Regions from separate parts of the Solibacillus sp. genome, predicted to be linked through region 2. Evidence: predicted binding sites of a transcription regulator. Region 2 holds the regulator's gene; each other region holds the start of a gene.

Region 1 (3,218 bases), on a different contig from region 2:
CAAAACGGGCAAACTCGACAGTTGAAACGGTCACTTCATCCAATGTCGGCGGCACACTTGCAAATTCAAGTGTTTCAAAACCTTCATCCAAAATTTGTGCTACTTCTTCCAACGGCATAACTTTATCGCCGAACATAAGGTCAAACTGCTCCAAAATATGAATCCAGCCATTCCAAGCCTGTTCATGCTCCAGGGACTGATGAAGTGAATCGGTCTGCTCTTCCTGCTCCTGCATTTTTAGCAGCTTCTTATAAATATCAAGATGCTCCATAAACTCATACAGTGCCACTACAATTTCACGGCCTGTCTTTTTGCCTTTCAACCGGTTCTGCAATGCCAGTACCGGCTCCCTGATTAAGTCTCGTACTGATTTCAAAAGTTGCTCATGCTCCAGCTCATCTTCTGTCTGAACCGCATTTACTTTTTCCAGTGATTTAAAACGGCGATAATGCCATACTTCATCTTTCATCCAGCGGTCATGGACAATTCCTTTTGCGATGACGAAGTTTTCCATAATATCCGCTCTGTCCCGCATTGCGACTAAATTAGCTCCATAAGGGAAAAACAGATCGGTTTTAATGCTTCTGAAAACCGGCTCATATTTCCAGTTTGTCGTAATAATCTCCAGTACGGATCGACTGAATTCGATAAGCGGGTGATAAAGCATCGACCGCTTCTCATTTGAGAAGAACGGAATTTCGTATTGGGTAAAGGTCGTTCCGATAATTGCATCATATACATCTGCCTGGCGGTACATTATCCCGATATCTTTATAACGAAGCCCCTTTTCCAGTACAAGCTGTTTAATTTCCTGGGCAATACCTTGCACTTCTGCGCGCGGGTTTACACCTTCCAATATTTTCGTATGTCCCGTTGATTCGACTGGTGTATCCGTAATTTTGTCGAAGCAATGTTCAATATGCAGCAAGTCCCGATTTGTCGCACGGTAGTTTACTTCTAAATGAACTCGCGGCTCCTCTTCAATATCAATTCCTCGTTCGAATCGTAATTTCTGCAGCTCATTCTTTATTTTATCGTAAGTCATCGCAGCTCTGTAAAACACGGAGCCTTCCAGTAAATCCATTTGCGGGTCTTCCATCGGTAGTACAATTGTTACACGTTTTGCATAAATAAGAAGCTCTTTTAAAATGGCAAATTCCTGTCCATTAAATGAAACAAATCCATCCAAATATATGTGGGTATCTCGCAAGCTTTCCATTTTCGGAATACGTTCAATTAACAGCGGGAAATAGCCAGCTCCATCAATATATTCGATCCCGATGCGCTCATGCAGCTGCTTTAAAATAATGTTCAGATCATGCAATTTATGAAGCAGTACTTCACTTGCACCGTTTAATTTTAATGATTCAATCAGCGGGTCAATTGTTTCCACATCGATATGATATTGACTGAATTCTTTTAAAATCTGCTCGACTTCTTTCGTAAAACCGGGTTTACCTGCCGCTCGTCTAAATAGCAGGAACTCTTCCTGATGTTCTTCCAAAATACGTCGTAACAGCATGCGGTACCCTGTGCCGTCAATGCGTTCGTGGGCAATACCGCCTTCATTTTGCAGCACAAACCAGGCCAGCCGTTTGAATGTCATAACCTGTGCACGCATCATTCCTTCAATGTCATAATTCGTCGTCAGCTCATATTCCGTTGTAAACGACATTTGGTCAGGAACTAATATAAAAATTGGATGTCCAAATATATTTGTTTTTAAGTCATCGACAATCTCACGGTGAATCAACGTTGTTTTCCCCGTGCCTGCCCGTCCTGTTATAACTCGTAACGTCACAATTCCCACCTCACTTATATATCTTCCTTCTATTATAATATAAGAATACTTGTTCGTGCATTAATTGCAATCATACAAAAAAGCCCTGTCTTTTCACTATTTGTAAAAAGCCAAGACTTATAGTTTTTCATTTATGTTTTCGTAACTTCCCGATCTCTCGCAAATCTCTTTCCACACGCTTATTTAAAATATTTTCAATCAATTTGCCGATTCCCCAAATGATTAAAATAATGACAGCTGAAATAATAAGTTTTGCAGGAGAGGTTAAAATATCACGTAAATCACTGCCTAAATAGCTAATTAAAAAGATTAAAATGGGTTTTGAAATAAGGAGTGTCAAAAAATAATATTTCTTTTTAATATTGGATAAACCAGCAACCGTATTGACAACGACAACAGGTGTAAACGGCAGACATAGCAGAACAAACAGTGGTGTAAATCCTCTAATATCCACCCAGTTAATCAGTTTTTTAACTTGTTTCTGTTCTTTAATCCGGCGGAAGAGACGGTACTTTCCGAACATGCGAATCATGAGGAAGAACATGTATGATCCTGCTACCGTTCCAAGCCAGGACAGTAAAAATCCCCAAAACAAACCGTATGCTGCGGCGTTGGCAATAATTATTACGAACAGCGGCAATATCGGTATAAATGATTCTAAAAATGTTAATAAAATTCCGAAAAACGGGCCTAATAACTTATATTTCTCTACAATTGTTTCTATATTATCGATTGTCAGCCAATCTAACATAATCAATCACCCCTACCAAAAACGATAAAAATTCCTGAAGTTATACAATGCTGTCTAGTACAATTTAATCTTAACATAATTTGTTTATACCCGTTTTAACCAAAAAAAAGAACCTCGTATTACCGAGATTCTTTTGAAATTAACTAACAACTAATAATCCAATTTTGTGATTATCATCACGATGGACCACATGCTGGGCAAGACGTAATTCGCCTGAATGATCAAGCACTTCCAAACGACAATGGGCAGCATTGATCTGCAATGCCTTATACAAATCTTCTTCTGTAAAAACATCTTGTCCATTTACACGCTTAATAATTTCACCTGCAACAAGTCCCATTTTCTCTGCAGGAGAATCCGGTAAAATGCCGGCAATCATAACACCTTTATCACTGCGTACAACGGCGTAACTGTTACGGTCCTCTGAGCGACTATAATGAATGCCGATAATCGTACGGGAAATTGCCCCTAATGCTAATGCAGCAGCACCTAGCACCGGCAGGAAATAAGCGGCCAATCCGACGATCAGCACAAATTGCCCTATCATGATAATCGAACGTCCCATTTGAGGATATACATTCATCGGCAGCTTTTGGCGCACCATTTGCTGGAATCCGATAATAAACGGGAAAACAATGATCGAAAACTGTTCTGCTCCGATCGTAA
Region 2 (3,218 bases):
AACCTTTCTGGCGAAGCTGAACAATTTCTTCGACAGGCACTTCTTTTCGTTCACGCCCTTCAATATTGCCACGATTTTTTAAATTATTTTGCGGCTGGTAGCCATTTTCTACAGCGCGGCGCATTCCCCGGCGGATTTTTGCATTATGCATACGGCGCTGATATTCTTCTACAATCGCCAAAATTTCAAGCAGCATTGTATCCATTTCGTTTAATATGACTGGACCTGCATCGTTTAATGTATATACTGTCGCTTCATATTTTTGCAGTAGGTGAAGCACTGCCATACGGGCATTTCCTCGACCTAAACGTGTCTCGTCCTGTACAAATAATGCTTTAATACCGTACTCTTTCATATAGTCAAGCATATCGAGCAATCCGTCTCGATCGACATCATATCCACTATGCTGATCCATGAAAATCTCCACATCTTTATAGCCGAATGTTTTTGCATATTTTGTCAGTTCTTCCTGCTGACGCACTAGTGATGTTTCCTGAGTATTTTTATCCGTACTGACACGGCAATAAATTACTGCTTTAGTTTTTATCATTGTTCCCTCTCGCTACTTTAATCGATTGCATATCGGAGGATTCATTCAGCTGAGCAATGTATTGTGAATCTTTTTCTACAGGTACAACCAATACTTGTCCTAAAACAACTTTTTCATCCAGCATTCCGTTTTCCTTTTTTACTTCATTGATCCAATCATGCTTAGCCATTTTACCACGATATTGTTCTGCCAACGACCATAAAGTATCACCGTGCTCTATGCTTACGTGTTCGTATAATTCAATTTTATCATCCTGCATCATGAATAAAGCAATCATAAGTATAGAGAATAGTAGAAACATTGATGTGAAGCCATTTAATTTAATTCTTTTCATTAGAAAAACCCTCTTTCGAATGTATGTTCGGAATATTTGTTCTCATAATAATACGAACATATGTTTTTGTCAACCGTTTTTTCGAACTTATGTTTGCATTCGTGTTCGCATACTGCTATACTTACTTTAAGAAAAATAGCATGATAAAGAGGTGAGTTAGTTGACACAAAAAATTTCAAAGCGGCAGCAAGCTATTCTAACTTTTATAAAAGAGGAAGTTCGTTCTAAAGGCTATCCGCCATCAGTTCGCGAAATTGGAGAAGCAGTAGGTTTAGCTTCCAGTTCAACTGTCCACGGGCATTTAGCTCGTTTAGAAAGTAAAGGGCTTATCCGTCGTGATCCTACAAAGCCGCGTGCCATTGAAATATTGGACCAGGAAGAGATGAACATTGCGAAACAAGGTGTCATTCATGTTCCGTTGATCGGTAAAGTTACAGCTGGTCTGCCTATTTCCGCAATCGAGGATATTCAGGAATATTTCCCGTTGCCGGATGCTTACGGCTCACCGGAAGAGGAATTGTTTATGCTTGAAATTATGGGAGAATCCATGATTGAAGCCGGTATTTTAAATGGGGATTATGTTATCGTTAAAAAAACGTCTACTGCGAACAATGGAGAGATTGTCGTAGCAATGACGGAAGACGATGAAGCGACTGTCAAGCGCTTTTACAAAGAAAAAACTCATTTCCGTCTACAGCCTGAGAATAGCTCAATGGAGCCAATCATTGTCAACCAAGTTTCTATTTTAGGTAAAGTAGTCGGCCTCTATCGAAATATCCATTAATTATTAAGCTTGCCATTCTAATATAATCGGCAAGCTTTTTATTTTTAAAACAAAAAGCCCAGCCGCGAATGACTGAGCCTATATTTATTTATTGCATGCTTCTACAAAACTGTTAAATAAGCGCTGTGCATATACATCCCCGTTTGGAGCCAATTCTTCCGGATGCCATTGCACCGCGACACAATATGGATGCGATTCATGTTCAATCCCTTCAATGATGCCGTCCTTAGCGACAGCCGAAACAACGAGCCCTTCCCCGAGATTTCCAACCGATTGATGGTGAAATGTATTTACACGAAATGAGTCTTCTTTAAATATTTCTTTAAATTTTGGTGTTTTTACTTCAACGGTATGTGCCAATTCCCCGCGCTTTGAAGTTTGTTTATGTAAAATTGTGTTTTCTACTTGTGATGGTATATCCTGAATGATCGTCCCCCCAAATGCGACATTCATAATCTGTTGTCCGCGGCAAATACCGAGAACAGGCATTTGTCTTTTAAAGGCTTCATTCATTAATAAAAGATCGCTGTCATCCCGCTTTCGTACAACACTTCCGATATGACGGTGCGGCTCTTCATTAAACAACAACGGATCTATATCCGCTCCACCAATTAATACGAGGCCATCAATTAGATTTAATAATGCATCTACGTTTTCTTCTGTAGCATTCGGTATACAAATCGGAATACCTCCAGCTTGTTCAATGGAAGTTAAATATGCGTTGTTAATATCCAATTTCTTGTCAAAATCATACATTGTTAATCCAATAATCGGTTTCATTCTTTTTATCCCCTTATAGTTTGTAGATAATTCCAATAATTTAAATTATACTATTTCGTTATACTAAATGACTACAAAAAATAAAAAAGGATTGCACAACCGCAACCCTTTATTTTTATACAATTTCCATTTGTTTTATAAAATACTGTTTTATTTCTTTCCAGTTCTGAACACGTATGAAACATTCTTCTGATCGATTGTACGGCATCGAATACAATATGCCCGTTCCTTTAAATGCTGCAAGCTGGCGTGGGCTGTCATCAATTAAATAATCGGTATGTATTACAGCTTTATTTCCGCAAAACACAATGTTCTGTGTTTTAATAAAGGGTAAATGCTCCATCAGCCAATCGTATTTCGCTGTAAATGAACCCGGTACATCCATTGCAGCTGTCGCAATAAAAATTTCATAATGCTCCTGCAGTTCCTGAATGACTTCAATTGCATCTCCATCCAGTACTTTTAAATCTCTGAAATAGTCAGGCTCATTTAATAAAGCAAATAATTTTTTTGCATCTTCTCGAGGCAAATCACGCTGTGTCGTCATAAGAAACTCTTCATCTGTAAAATTTGTTCCGAAATTCTCGTTATACGTAACACGTAATTTCGAATAAAAATCTGCTAGCACCTGATCCATATCGATAGCAATACTTTTTTTCATGTAATAAGCCTCCTTGAAATTTCCTGATTTTAGTTTATACAATTGTATTGTTAAAAAACAAGGTTTAACTCTTTACAATTAACAACGTACATATTTACGTTTAAAACCG
Region 3 (3,218 bases), on a different contig from region 2:
ATCTTTGGGGCTTGTACTTTCTATCATTACGTCCTTATTACTGCCGGATAAAGTATACGAATATATAACGACTGCTGCAGCATTAATGCTACTTTACAACTGGCTGTTTATTTTAGTCATGTACCCGAGGTTAGTTGAGACGACTACTTTCGATAAAGTGAAAAGAATTATTGGAATATTACTAATCAGTTCTGCAGTTAGCGGAACACTTTTACATCAGACGAGTCGTCCAGGCTTTTTTATAAGTTTAGTATTTCTCGCAGTAATCGGTAGTATAGTCTTTTTTATGCGAAAAAAATGGAAGAAGGAAGAAGCTCAAAATAATGCTTGAAAAGCCTGAACACCAAAGTAAATACCGAATCCGATCATTGCAAGCGATGAGATGATGGAAATCGTATTTATGAATCCGGTCGATAATAATTTGCGGGCTCCACTGGATATAGCGGCCATCAGCGTATCCCACAACATTATTCCAAGGATGACGGCCAGGCTATTGACAATTATTTGATTATCCGTAGTAACTTTGTTTGTTTCCGCAAGAACTGAACCATAGATTCCAAGCCAAAAAAGGATAGTTAGCGGATTCAATAGTGACATGAGAAAGCCTGTTAATAAGGAATGTCTAAGACGAGTAGTTTTTTTATTGGTTTTTAAAGCTATCTCAATCTTATGTAGAGAAAGTAAATTCTCTATCCCGGAATATGTAAGAACAAAACAACCAAATGACCAGAGAAATACTTTTACTGGAGAGTATTCAATAACTTGGCCAATGCCGAAATAAACCATTATCATGTACAAAATATCAGCTGTCAATGCACCGATGCCAAAGATAAGCGCATGAAAAAAACCGTTTTTAATTCCTGTATCTAGCTGCGCTGCGTTGACAGGACCGATAGGCGCAGCTAAGGATACACCTAAAAAAATGTAAGCAGCTATTGAGTTCAAAAATAGCCCTCCTTTAAAATGATGTCTGTGCATCTTATTCAAAAAGGGTGACTTGTACAACTATAAAAATGGATTTTATTTCAATAACTAAGTAGCCCTATACCAGTGGAAAGGTAAAGGGCTGTAAATAGAGGTATTTTTAATGTCACTTTGAATCTTGCAAACTCAACCATTAAAGATGTTCGTACAAAGGAAAAAATACAATCTCCCCTATAGGGAGACTGTAATAGTAATATTACTTGTTATTGTTGTTATTTTTGTTGTTCTTATTAAAGTTAATGTTGTTGTTTTTGTTGTTACGGTTAATCTGATTTTGATCATTTAAATTGTCGAAGTTGAAATCTTCACCAAATTCAAATTCATTATTATTGTTCTTATTATTATTGTTATTTCGTTGACGTTTAATATTAAGGTTATTATTTTCCACAGCAACTCACCTCCTTAACAAAAGTTAGAATGGCTTAAACAGCTTTAAAAATACTCAAATTTCAGTTGAAAGTTTTTCCTTGAGGTGGATAAATCCAATTTACATACACAAATCACGCATACAAACAAGTGTTCCTGTATAAAATAGAGAGTAGGGAAAATTTGTGCCGCTATTGGAAAACAACTTATAAATAGTTGAAGAAAGACGGTGGGAAAACAAACATCAATTCTTAGCGGTATGTCCAACAATCAGAAAAGCGAGTGGTCAAAATGCATAAAGAATTCATGAAATTTAGCGATGATATTCACCGGTATATTGTACTGGAATTATTTTTAAAAACACTCGAGCGTGATAGGGATTGCATTTCCGAATTAAAAATGAGAGACGTACTGGAAGAATGGTACGATTCCAAAATTAATGAAACCTTTCTTGAATTTAAAAAGCTAAGGGACTTTTTATATAAGAAAGGATGTAAAATAGAAAAGCAGAAATCTGATGATTATATGACCTATTATTTTATATTGTTTAGGGGTTACGATGAAACGAGAAGTTATGGAAACATTGCTTTACGCAACTGGGTGAGCGAAGAAATGAAACGTATATTAGGAATGAAGTACCAAACACCCGCCGACAGGAAATAAAGTCCGCTTTTCTTCAATAAAATTGTAATCTGGTCATTGAGTCATATCGTTCTTCAACAATGGGGCTCGATTCTATAAAGGCTGCCGCCAAGTATACTATAATTATTACATAGGGGGGCGAAAAAAATGGATTATACTAAAATCTATAACGAGGAATTGATTACCTTAGTAAAAGGGAAAATACAGTCAGTCGGTGAAGTTAAAGCGGTGAAGTTTGTGAGAGAACAAACAGGGATGTCTTTAATACAGGCAAAAAAATTTGTAGATTTTTGCAAAGAATAGGGGTGATTTCTTGGTCAGTAAAATAATTTTAGATGAAAGAGCAATTCAATTAAATAGCTATAAAGAAGAAAAAGTAAATGGGCTCTATAAAGTCTCAGTCATTTTTGACGTGACAAGCAAGGAATATCATGACATTGCAACTTTACAATGGAACATTTGACGTTAAGATTCCCGAAATAGATATAATGTTTAGAGGAACGATATTTAACTACTCCACATCTATTACAAATCTGTATGAAAAAGATCAGGTAAGACAGTATAAATTGACTTTAGTGGAAGTAAAGGACTGAAATTTAATGAGATTAAGCATATTGGATCAATCACCTATCTCTTCAAATCAAACTGCTGGGAATGCATTAAATTGGTCAATGAAATTAGCACAGGCAGGGGATGGACTAGGATATACAAGGTACTGGATTGCCGAACATCATGATTTATCTGGACTAGCATGCCCTGCACCTGAAGTGATGTTAAGCTACATTGGAGCTAACACGAATCGAATTCGTATAGGATCTGGCGCAGTCTTATTGCCTCATTACCGACCATTTAAAGTTGCTGAGATCTTTAATACGTTAGCGACACTATTTCCAAATCGAATTGATTTAGGAATTGGACGAGCGCCAGGCGGATCCGCTGAAGCGATGACTGCTTTGTCTGGTAACTTTATAAAAAATGTTGGGAACTTTCCTTACATATTGAGAGACCTACTTTATTTTTTAGATGATGATTTTCCAAAGAATAACGAATATTCAAAGTTATCGGCTTCTCCCATACCTGAAAATCCGCCATTACCTTGGCTCCTAGGGACTGGTAAGAAAAGTGCTTTACTCGCAGCGGAAAATGGATTGCCATTTACTTTTGGTCATTTTATGAGCGATCAAGATGGAGCTGCTATTATTAATGAATATATTGATAGCTTTAAA
Region 4 (3,218 bases), on a different contig from region 2:
CTTCGAACATAGTATTCATTGATTCATTCCTCCAATAATTATCATAAAAATTAGTTAATTCCCGACACATTAATAGTCATATTCCAGCTTAGAAAAGAACAATAATGTGTCAAAAATAAAAAAATCTTCTTATAACTAGTGTAAAGGAAGTTAATAAAAATTTAAATATACCGAAATAAGAAAAGACATCGTAATTTGGAGGTACTACATATGGATATATCATCAGTTGTTGGGGTTATCATCGCCTTTATCGCCCTGTTAGTAGGGATGTTTTTAAAAGGCGTTACACCGGAAGTGTTAATAAACCCTGCTGCGATTTTAATTATTATTTTTGGTACGATTGCTGCAGTTACAATCGCTTTCCCGATGAAGGAATTAAAAAGAATTCCAAAGCTTTTTAAAATCTTATTTTCAGAAACAAAACTCGCAAGTGATATCGACTTGATCAAAATGTTTTCGCAATGGGCTGATTTAGCTCGTCGTGAAGGACTATTGGCATTAGAAAGCAAGGCAGCTGAAATTGAAGATCCGTTTTTAAAAAATGGTTTAACATTAGCGATTGATGGTCAAAACGCAGACTATATTCGCGATGTATTAACAGAGGAAGTTGAAGCGCTGGAAGACCGCCATGCAAGTGGTGCAGGCATTTTCTCGCAAGCAGGTACATATGCACCGACACTTGGGGTATTAGGTGCTGTAGTAGGTCTTATTGCTGCATTAAAAGATATGTCCGATATTGATAAATTAGGACACGCCATTTCAGCGGCCTTTGTTGCAACGTTATTGGGGATTTTTACAGGTTACGTTTTATGGCATCCCTTTGCCAACAAGCTAAAACGTAAATCTGCTGTAGAAGTTAAGCAAAAGCTAATGATGATTGAAGGAATTTTATCCGTACTTGAAGGTGAAGCACCCCGTGTGATCGAGCAGAAGCTGGCTTCATATTTAACGATGGAAGAACGTAAGCAAATTACCGAAAGCGGGGCGGGTGGCCTTGGCAAAGAAGCGTAAAAGACATAAAAAGCATGAGGAGCATATTGACGAGTCCTGGTTAGTTCCTTATGCAGATATATTAACTCTATTATTGGCATTATTTATTGTACTTTTTGCATCGAGCTCAGTGGATGAGAAGAAATTAGAGCAAATGTCTGCAGTATTCAGTAATATTTTTACCGGTGGCACAGGTGTAATGGACAACTCATCTGTCATACAACCACCTGATAATTCAACAACAGGATTATCAAAATATATGGAGGATCAGGAGCGCCTCCATGAAACGCAAAACCGTGTGGACGAGTTTATTGCAATTAATGAGCTGGAAGACCAGTTTGAAACGAAAATGACAGAAGAAGGATTATTAATAACAATCCGGGACAGTATTTTATTCGATATGGGGCGAGCGGATGTTAAAGCGGAATATGCAACAATTGCTGACGAGCTTGCTAAATTATTAATGTTTGATCCACCGCGTAATATTGTCATTACAGGTCATACAGATAATGTACCGATTAAGACACCTGAATTTGATTCTAACTGGGATCTGTCAGTAATGCGTGCAGTAAATTTCATGAAGGAAATCGTCTCGGGCAATGAAGGGCTTGATTCCAAATACTTCAGTGTAAAAGGCTTTGGAGAATTCCAGCCGATTGCTACGAATGATACTGAGGAAGGCAGAGCTAAAAACCGCCGTGTTGAAGTGCTCGTACAGCCACGTATAGCAGAAAATGGCGATGTAATTGTGGAATAGTAAAAAAGCTGTTTGGAAAGGGAAACCTTCTGAACAGCTTTTTTTATTAAATATCATAGCTCATAAAAGAAGAAGTTACTTCCATACTACTCAGGATGAAAAAACTTAGTATTAATTTGACATTTTATAAACAAAAGTTTATAATAATAAACAAATGTTTGATTCGAGGTGATGAAGTTGAATGAAAAGGAAAAATTAATTTTTCGATTAATAAAAAGGAATCCCTACTTATCACAACAGGAAATGGCGGAACAACTTGGAATGTCCAGGCCGGCGCTGGCCAATATGATCTCGTCGCTTATAAAACGAGGGGAAATTTTAGGACGCGCGTATGTTTTGCCGGAAAAAAATCAAATCATTGCAATTGGTGGTGCCAATATCGATCGTAAATTCACTATTGAGCAAAATGTTCAATTAGGGACTTCCAATCCTGCTGCTGTTACAGAATCGGTAGGCGGTGTAGCCCGTAATATCGCAGAAAACTTAGGGCGATTAGGCAACCGTGTTTCCCTTATTTCTGTAATGGGTGAAGATCATGATAGCGCATTTATTGAACAAAATTGTAAGAGTATGATGAATGTGGATTTAGTAGAGAAATTAAGCGATTATAATACAGGTTCCTATACAGCAGTACTAGATAATATGGGCGAACTAGTAATATCGATGGCAAATATGGCGATTTATGATCAGTTGTTGCCGAGTGTTCTAAAAAAGCATGAAGCGATATTACAAAATGCCAGCTGTATTGTCATTGACTTAAACAGCCCGCTAGAAACAGTAGAATATATCAGGACATTCGCATTAGAGCGTAATATTGCATTGGCGGTTATCCCTGTTTCTTCACCTAAGATGAAGAACATGTCGCAGGATCTGCACGGTATCCGTTACTTTATTTGCAATCGTGATGAAGCAGAAAGTTATTTAAATATGAAGCTGGATACATTCAGTCATTATGAAAAGGCTGTAAACATGTTGCTGCAAAAAGGAGCGGAGCATGTTGTTCTAACTTTAGGCGAACACGGAGTAATGGTAGGCAAAGAAGGCAGTGTAGTACATTACAAGGCCATTGCAACTAGAAATATTGTAGATGTTACAGGTGCGGGTGACGCTTTTGTCAGTGCATTTTTACATGGTGTATTAAACGACGAAAAGCTTGATGAAGCAATCCAGCTCGGGTTGATAAATGCATCAAAAACATTGCAATCGGATAAAACTGTACGTGATGATTTAACAAAGGACAACTTACTTGAATGGAGGAATTTATAATGGAACAATATTTATCATATTCACAAGAGGTATTAGAAGCGAAAGAGAAAGGCTTACCAATCGTCGCGTTGGAATCAACAATTATTTCACACGGTATGCCATATCCACAAAATGTACAAACAGCGCGTGAAGTAGAACAAATTATTCGTGATGGCGGTGCAGTACCAGCAACAATCGCATTAATCGACGGAAAAATTAAAATCGG

Evidence for each region. Region 2 encodes LexA, which represses DNA repair genes until DNA is damaged. Its sites were predicted from a motif close to CGAACATATGTTCG; they were not measured.
Region 1: a site for LexA is predicted at 1,844-1,857, ahead of addB (helicase-exonuclease AddAB subunit AddB). Genes of this name have one in related genera too.
Region 3: a site for LexA is predicted at 1,494-1,507, ahead of ABS917_RS16280 (YhjD family protein). Genes of this name have one in related genera too.
Region 4: a site for LexA is predicted at 1,895-1,908, ahead of ABS917_RS10200 (carbohydrate kinase). Genes of this name have one in related genera too.

Annotation. Positions count from the first base shown of each region.
Region 1 covers NZ_JBELZM010000009.1:15,076-18,293, forward strand. The annotation lists gene addB (helicase-exonuclease AddAB subunit AddB) at 1-1,801, opposite strand, end outside; gene ABS917_RS10295 (TVP38/TMEM64 family protein) at 1,929-2,552, opposite strand; gene ABS917_RS10300 (PDZ domain-containing protein) at 2,692-3,218, opposite strand, start outside.
Region 2 covers NZ_JBELZM010000002.1:197,833-201,050, reverse strand. The annotation lists gene ABS917_RS03120 (YneB family resolvase-like protein) at 1-550, opposite strand, end outside; gene yneA (cell division suppressor protein YneA) at 537-884, opposite strand; gene lexA (transcriptional repressor LexA) at 1,045-1,668, shown strand; gene ABS917_RS03105 (gamma-glutamyl-gamma-aminobutyrate hydrolase family protein) at 1,753-2,448, opposite strand; gene ABS917_RS03100 (5' nucleotidase, NT5C type) at 2,564-3,109, opposite strand; gene ABS917_RS03095 (DNA alkylation repair protein) at 3,188-3,218, opposite strand, start outside.
Region 3 covers NZ_JBELZM010000019.1:57,153-60,370, forward strand. The annotation lists gene ABS917_RS16265 (amino acid permease) at 1-331, shown strand, start outside; gene ABS917_RS16270 (LysE family transporter) at 316-945, opposite strand; gene ABS917_RS16275 (histidinol-phosphatase) at 1,181-1,372, opposite strand; gene ABS917_RS16280 (YhjD family protein) at 1,642-2,013, shown strand; gene ABS917_RS16285 (hypothetical protein) at 2,140-2,295, shown strand; partial or broken gene ABS917_RS16290 (DUF3219 family protein) at 2,306-2,585, shown strand; gene ABS917_RS16295 (LLM class flavin-dependent oxidoreductase) at 2,592-3,218, shown strand, end outside.
Region 4 covers NZ_JBELZM010000008.1:155,038-158,255, forward strand. The annotation lists gene ABS917_RS10185 (aminopeptidase) at 1-19, opposite strand, end outside; gene motA (flagellar motor stator protein MotA) at 211-1,011, shown strand; gene motB (flagellar motor protein MotB) at 995-1,747, shown strand; gene ABS917_RS10200 (carbohydrate kinase) at 1,925-3,013, shown strand; gene ABS917_RS10205 (pseudouridine-5'-phosphate glycosidase) at 3,013-3,218, shown strand, end outside.